One region of the Streptomyces sp. NPDC088706 genome, then DNA from elsewhere that is predicted to be linked to it. Evidence: riboswitches for the same ligand, from Rfam matches in the RefSeq annotation. Region 1 holds a riboswitch; each other region holds the start of a gene.

Region 1 (2,254 bases):
GGCGCCGCGGGACGGGGACCCCGCCCGCCGGTGCCGCCCCTTCGCCATCGACCGGGCCGGACTCGTCATGGGCGAAGGCGCCGCGATCATGGTCCTGGAGCGGGCGGAGGACGCCCGCGCCCGAGGAGCGGCCCCCCGGGCGCTGCTGGCCGGCACCGGCGCCACGACCGACGCCCACCACCCCACCAGCCCGCACCCCTCCGGGCAGATCGCGCGGGCGGCCGTCGACGCGGCGCTGGCCGACGCGGGCTGGCGGGCCGAGGACGTCGACCACGTCAACGCGCACGGCACCTCGACACCCCAGGGCGACGCGACCGAAGCCGCCCTCATCGGCCGGGCCTACCCGCACCGGCCGCCCGTCACCGCCCCCAAGGGCGTACTGGGCCACTGCATGGGGGCGGCCGGTGCCATCGAGGCGGGGCTGACCGTCCTGACGCTCCAGCACGGCATCGTCCCGCCGATCGCCAACCTGGACGCCCCCGACCCCACGTTCGCCATCGACTGCGTCACCAAGGCCCCGCGTGCGCTGCCCGTACGACGGGCCGTCAGCCACTCCTTCGGGTTCGGCGGGCAGAACGCGGTGATCGCGCTCCAGGCCCCGTAAGGGAGTCCGCCGGCTTCACGGCAGCGAGCCGGGCCGGTGCGGCGGGACGATCCCGCGCCGCACCGGCCCGCCGGGGGAGTGGTCCGCGCACCGGCTCTGAGCTGCGCGAAGACCCGTGATAGCTTGCCGGGGCCAGTCGAACCCCAGCGACGGGGTCAGGGAATCCGGTGCGAGACCGGAACTGACGCGCAGCGGTGAGGGGGACGGGCGGGGCCACGGCCACTGGAGCACACACGTGCTCCGGGAAGGCGTCCCGCCCGGACGAACCCGAGTCCGAAGACCTGCTGGCACCCGCGCCCCGCACCGGGGCTCGGGCACCGTACGACGGGCTCCGCGGCTGGGCCCAGAGACACCGAGGTCCTCCGTGCTGTCCAAGGCCACCCCTGCCCCGATACGCACCGCCGTCCTGTTCGCGGCCGGCGTCGTCCTGCTCACCGCCTGCGGCGGCGGGACCACCAACTCCTCCGCCGACGGCGGCGCCAAGGCCGACGGCTTCCCGCTCACCCTCAAGAACTGCGGGCGCACCGTCACGGTGAAGGCGCCGCCCCGGCGGGCCGTCTCGGTCGACCAGGGATCGACGGAGATCCTCCTCTCGCTCGGCCTCGCCGACCGGCTCGCGGCCACCGCGACCTGGAGCGACCCGGTCATGAAGGGCCTGGAGAAGGCCAACAAGGGCGTCGAGCGCATCTCCGACAACCGGCCCTCCTCGGAGAAGGTCCTCGACAAGGAGCCCGACTTCCTCAGCGCCTCCTTCGCCTCCACCCTCGCCAAGGGCGGTGTCGCCCCCCGCGAACAGTTCGAGAAGCTGGGTGTCCCCACCTACATCTCGCCCGCCGACTGCGTCGGCAAGGACAACGGTGGCGGCGGTGACGGAGCCCGTACCGCACCCCTCACCATGGACAGCGTCTACACCGAAGTCCGTGAGCTGTCCGAGGTGTTCGGCGTCCCCGAGCGCGGCGACGCCCTGGTGAGGAAGCTCCAGGCGCGGGTGGCCAAGGCCACCGACGGCGTCGAGGCCTCGAAGGCCTCCCTCCTCTACTGGTTCTCCGACTCCAAGGCCCCCTACCTCGCGGGCTGCTGCGGTGCCCCCGGTGTCATCACCCGGGAGCTCGGCGCGAAGAACGTCTTCGACGACACCCACGACGAATGGCCCCAGATCAGCTGGGAGACCGTCGCCGACCGCAACCCCGACGTCCTGGTCATCGGCGATCTGAGCCGCACGATGCAGACGGCCGAGAGCGCCGAGAAGAAGATCGAGTTCCTGGAGTCCAACCCGGTCACCAGGACCATGGACGCCGTCAGGAACCGGCGGTACGTGCTGCTCAGCGGACAGGCGATGAACCCCACCATCCGGACGGTCGAGGGCCTGGAGCGTGTCGCCGCCGGGCTGCGCGACTTCGGGCTCGCGGGGTGAGCGGCGGCAGCCTGACGGTGGAGCGGCCCGCCGAGGTACGACGGGTGGGCGCGTCGGCCCGGGCGCTGCTCTGGACCGGCGGGCTCCTGCTCCTGCTGTTCTCCGTCGCCGTCGCCGTCACGATCGGGCCCGCCCGGATCTCCGTCCCCGACGTCTGGTCCGCCGTCGCCTCCCATCTGGGCTTCGGCGCCTCGGAGCTGAGCCCGATCCGGGACGGCATCATCTGGAACCTGCGC
Region 2 (2,254 bases), on a different contig from region 1:
CTTCATGCTCCAGGACATGCTGGGCAACGCCTACAAGCCGTTCCGCGAGGTCAGCTGGAAGCCGGGCGTCTGGTTCGCCAGCGCCGTCGTGGTCGGCGGCTGGGGCTACTTCCTCTGGGTCGGTGTGCACGACCCGCTGGGCGGCATCAACCAGCTCTTCCCGCTCTTCGGCATCGCCAACCAGCTGCTGGCCGCCGTGGCGCTGGCCGTCTGCACCACCCTGCTGGTCAAGTCCGGCCGGCTGAAGTGGGCGTGGGTCACCGCGGTCCCGCTCGCCTGGGACGTGGCGGTCACCCTCACCGCGAGCTGGCAGAAGATCTTCTCGCCGGACGTGAAGGTCGGCTTCTTCGCCCAGCGCGACAAGTACCAGACGGGCATCGACGCGGGCGAGGTGCTGCCGCCCGCCAAGAACATGGACGAGATGCAGACCGTCGTCACCAACTCCACCGTCGACGGGGTGCTCTGCGCGCTCTTCGCGCTCCTCATCATCGTGGTGCTGGTGGACGCCGGCCGGGTCTGCTTCCGGGCCATCCGCGACCCCGAGAGCGTCAGACTCCACGAGACGCCGTACGTCGAGTCCGAGCTCGTGGCCCCGGCCTCGCTCATCGCCACCAAGGAGGAGAAGGCCGAACTGCTCGCCGCGGGCGTCGGCCCCGAGGGCGGCATCCGCAAGGAGGCGGCGGGAACCGGGAGCCGGACATGACCGTCGCGGACGTACGGCGGGTGGCGGGACGCGTCCGCTGGTACGTCCGGGAGCTCACCGGCGAAGCCGCGTACGACCGTTATGTGGCACACGCCCGGTCCCACGATCCGGACACCCCGGTGATGACCCGCCGCGCCTTCGAACACAGCCGCACGGACGCCCGCGAGGCGGACCCCCGCGAGGGCTTCCGCTGCTGCTGACCACCACCGGCCGATCGGGGCCGCCGCACCCCTTCCAGGGGCGCGGCGGCCCCTTTTCGCGCCCCGCGAGAGGGCCCGCGTACGCCGTCGATCGGGAAGAAGTCGGGCGAAGAAGCCAGACCGCCATACCAACATCTGTTCACGCCGACACAACATGTGGGGGCTTCCTCTTCGAGCGCCCCCCACATGTATGCTCGACCTCGCTGTCGCCGCAGGGGAATCCGGTGCGAATCCGGAACTGTCCCGCAACGGTGTGAACAGTGTGCTTTTGCACACCCGAAGTCCGAAGACCTGTCGACAGTGCGTCCGGCTCGACCGAACCGGACGCCAGACGTCCGGGCCTCGCGGATGGGCCGGTGGACGCCGTGAGCAGTGCTGCCCCGAAGGGCACCGTGCTGCCCGGCTTCCCCGCTCGCCGCCGGCCCCCAGCCGAGCGAGGGAAAGCCCAGTGACCATCGCGCCCGCCGATCCGGTTTCAGCCACCGAATCCGCCGCCTCCACCACGTCCGGCGAAGGCACGAACGACGGACCCGGGACCGCCCTGCTGCGGACCCTGACCGACCTCACCGTCGACCTGCCCGACACCGACCCCGGACGGGTCGCCGCCTCCGCGCTGCGCGGGCGCAACGCCCGCTCCGACGAGGCCGAGCTGCGTTCGCTGGCCACCGAGGCCGCCGCGGGTCTGATCTCCGAGGACCCGGCGTACTCCAGACTCGCCGCCCGGCTGCTGACCCGTACGATCGCCGACGAGGCCGCGACCCAGGGCGCGACCTCCTTCTCCGCCTCGGTCGCGGTCGGCCACCGCGAGGGCCTGATCGCCGACCGCACCGCGGCCTTCGTGGAGCTGCACGCGGGGGCGCTGGACGAGCTCGTCGAGCGGACGCTGGCCGACGGCGCCGACGACCGCTTCGGCTACTTCGGTCTCCGTACGCTGCACAGCCGCTACCTGCTGCGCCACCCGATCACCCGCCAGGTCATCGAGACCCCGCAGCACTTCATGCTGCGGGTGGCCGCCGGCCTCGCCGAGGACGAGTCGGTGCGGGCGCTGGACGAGGTCGCCGCGCTCTACGGGCTGATGAGCCGGCTGGACTACCTCCCCTCCTCCCCCACACTCTTCAACTCCGGCACCCGGCACCCGCAGATGTCCTCCTGCTATCTGCTGGACTCCCCCAAGGACGAGCTGGACTCGATCTACGACCGCTACCACCAGGTGGCGCGGCTCTCCAAGCACGCGGGCGGCATCGGTCTGTCGTACTCCCGCATCCGCGCCCGGGGTTCGCTGATCCGGGGCACCAACGGGCACTCCAACGGCATCGTGCCGTTCCTCAAGACGCTGGACGCCTCCGTGGCG
Region 3 (2,254 bases), on a different contig from region 1:
GGACGGGTCGCCCCACACCAGGAAGGCCCCGCACTCCCCCGGCGCCAGCTCCTCGATGATCAGGCGCTCGCAGATGTCGGCGCGGCGGTGCCGCCAGTCGTGCACCGCCGACGTGTAGCGCCCCCGGTCGTCCTGGGTGCGGTCCCGCCAGGGGTCCTCGGCCTCCACGACCCGGTAGGGGCCGGTGAGGTGCTCCGCCAGGATGTCCCGCCGCAGCCGGGTCAGGGACTCCTTCTCCCGGCCCTTGCCGAGGACGAAGAAGACCTGTGCCCCGCGCATCGCCTTCACCGCGGCGAGGGTCAGGTGGTCGGGGTCGCCGGCTCCCATGCCGATGACGAGGATGTGGCGTGGTGCGTCGCTCATGTCAGCCGTTCTTCCTGCTTCGTCCCTGCGCGCGCCCCCGAGGACCCGGGTGCGCACGCCACCGACCCTATGCGGCCCGGCCTCGTCGCCGCCGACCGGCTTCTACACGACGTGGACCGGGCGGGGTGGACTTACTAGGACGTCCAACTATATGTTCGTGAGGAGCGGGGTGACCGGCGTACAGCCGGACACCCTCAAGGTCCGTGGTGTCAGGGAAGCCGGTGCGATTCCGGCGCGGTCCCGCCACTGTGACCGGGGAGTTCGTCCTCGCAGGACACGCCACTGACGGTGCAGGCGCCGTCGGGAAGGCATGAGGGCGCGCGCTGATCCGGGAGCCAGGATACCGGCCGCGGGATCTTCCGTGTTTCCACGAGGATGGAGCAGACACGCAGGGCACAGGTCCGCACCCACGGCCCCGCAGGCCCGTCCCGGCGAGCGGTTCTTCCCGCCCCCTGACGGCCCCCGCCCTTCGCGTCCCCCGACGGCGAGCCCTGCCACGCCCCGCGCGTACCCGACCGGTGCGGCCTGGGTGGTGGGGCCCGTGCGCCATCTCCGGATCTCTCCTGACGATCTCACCGACGAGAGCAGGTTTCCATGGTCCGCGAACTCACCCATTTCATCGGCGGCAAGCACACACCCGGCACCTCGGGCACGTACGGTGATGTCCACGCCCCCAACACCGGCCGGGTCCAGGCCCGGGTGCCACTGGCCGGCCGGTCCGAGACCGAGGCTGCGATGGCCGACGCGGCCCAGGCGCAGGTCGAGTGGGGCGAGTGGAACCCGCAGCGCCGGGCGCGCGTGCTGCCGCGCTTCCTCCAGCTGGTCGAGAGGGAGAAGCACTCGCTGGCCCGGCTGCTCTCCTCGGAGCACGGCAAGACCGTGGCCGACGCGCACGGCGACCTCGCGCGCGGGCTGGACGTGGTGGAGTTCGCCGCCGGTGTCCCGCATCTGCTGAAGGGCGAGTTCAGCGACAACGCGGGGGCCGGGATCGACGTCCACTCGCTGCGCCGGCCGCTCGGCGTGGTGGCGGACATCACCCCGTTCAACTTCCCGGCGATGATCCCGCTGTGGAAGGCCGCGCCCGCTCTGGCCTGCGGAAACGCCTTCATCCTCAAGCCTTCCGAGCGGGACCCGTCGGTACCGCTGCGGCTGGCGGAACTGTTCCTGGAGGCGGGTCTTCCGCCCGGGGTCCTGAACGTCGTCAACGGCGGCAAGGAGGCCGTGGACACCCTGCTGGAGGACCCGCGCGTCAAAGCCCTCGGCTTCGTCGGCTCGACGCCGGTCGCCGCGCACATCTACGCCACCGCCGCCGCCCACGGCAAGCGGGCGCAGTGCTTCGGCGGGGCGAAGAACCACATGATCGTGATGCCGGACGCCGACCTGGACCAGGCGGTGGACGCGCTGATCGGTGCCGGTTACGGCTCGGCGGGTGAGCGGTGCATGGCGATCTCGGTGGCCGTTCCGGTCGGTGAGGAGACCGCCGACGCGCTGGTGGCCAGGCTCACCGAGCGGATCGCCGAGCTGCGGATCGGCCGTTCGGACGACCCGGACGCCGACTTCGGGCCGCTGGTGGGCCGCGACGCGGTGGACCGGGTGCGCGGCTATGTCGACCTCGGTGTCGAGGAGGGCGCCGAACTGGTCGTGGACGGGCGGGACTTCACCCTGGAGAGGCACGAGGAGGGGTTCTTCGCCGGGACCTCGCTCTTCGACCGGGTCACCCCGGACATGCGGATCTACCAGGAGGAGATCTTCGGCCCGGTGCTCTCCGTGGTCCGCGCGGCGGACTACGAGGAGGCGCTGCGGCTGACCTCGGAGCACCCGTACGGCAACGGCGTGGCCCTCTTCACCCGGGACGGTGACATCGCCCGCGACTTCACCCGGCGGGTCGACA

What was found. Region 1 has a riboswitch for cobalamin ahead of ACIQAK_RS17740 (ABC transporter substrate-binding protein). Riboswitches for the same ligand answer to the same signal wherever they lie in the genome.
Region 2: linked by a shared signal. The riboswitch ahead of ACIQAK_RS07775 (ribonucleoside-diphosphate reductase subunit alpha) and the one ahead of ACIQAK_RS17740 (ABC transporter substrate-binding protein) in region 1 are both predicted to bind cobalamin.
Region 3: linked by a shared signal. The riboswitch ahead of ACIQAK_RS32310 (CoA-acylating methylmalonate-semialdehyde dehydrogenase) and the one ahead of ACIQAK_RS17740 (ABC transporter substrate-binding protein) in region 1 are both predicted to bind cobalamin.

The regions. Positions count from the first base shown of each region.
Region 1 covers NZ_JBIVLW010000006.1:242,947-245,200, reverse strand. The annotation lists gene ACIQAK_RS17745 (beta-ketoacyl-[acyl-carrier-protein] synthase family protein) at 1-604, shown strand, start outside; cobalamin riboswitch at 721-908, shown strand; gene ACIQAK_RS17740 (ABC transporter substrate-binding protein) at 969-2,018, shown strand; gene ACIQAK_RS17735 (iron chelate uptake ABC transporter family permease subunit) at 2,030-2,254, shown strand, end outside.
Region 2 covers NZ_JBIVLW010000002.1:477,332-479,585, reverse strand. The annotation lists gene ACIQAK_RS07785 (carbon starvation CstA family protein) at 1-703, shown strand, start outside; gene ACIQAK_RS07780 (YbdD/YjiX family protein) at 700-903, shown strand; cobalamin riboswitch at 1,082-1,217, shown strand; gene ACIQAK_RS07775 (ribonucleoside-diphosphate reductase subunit alpha) at 1,352-2,254, shown strand, end outside.
Region 3 covers NZ_JBIVLW010000028.1:24,336-26,589, reverse strand. The annotation lists gene cobF (precorrin-6A synthase (deacetylating)) at 1-363, opposite strand, end outside; cobalamin riboswitch at 551-730, shown strand; gene ACIQAK_RS32310 (CoA-acylating methylmalonate-semialdehyde dehydrogenase) at 958-2,254, shown strand, end outside.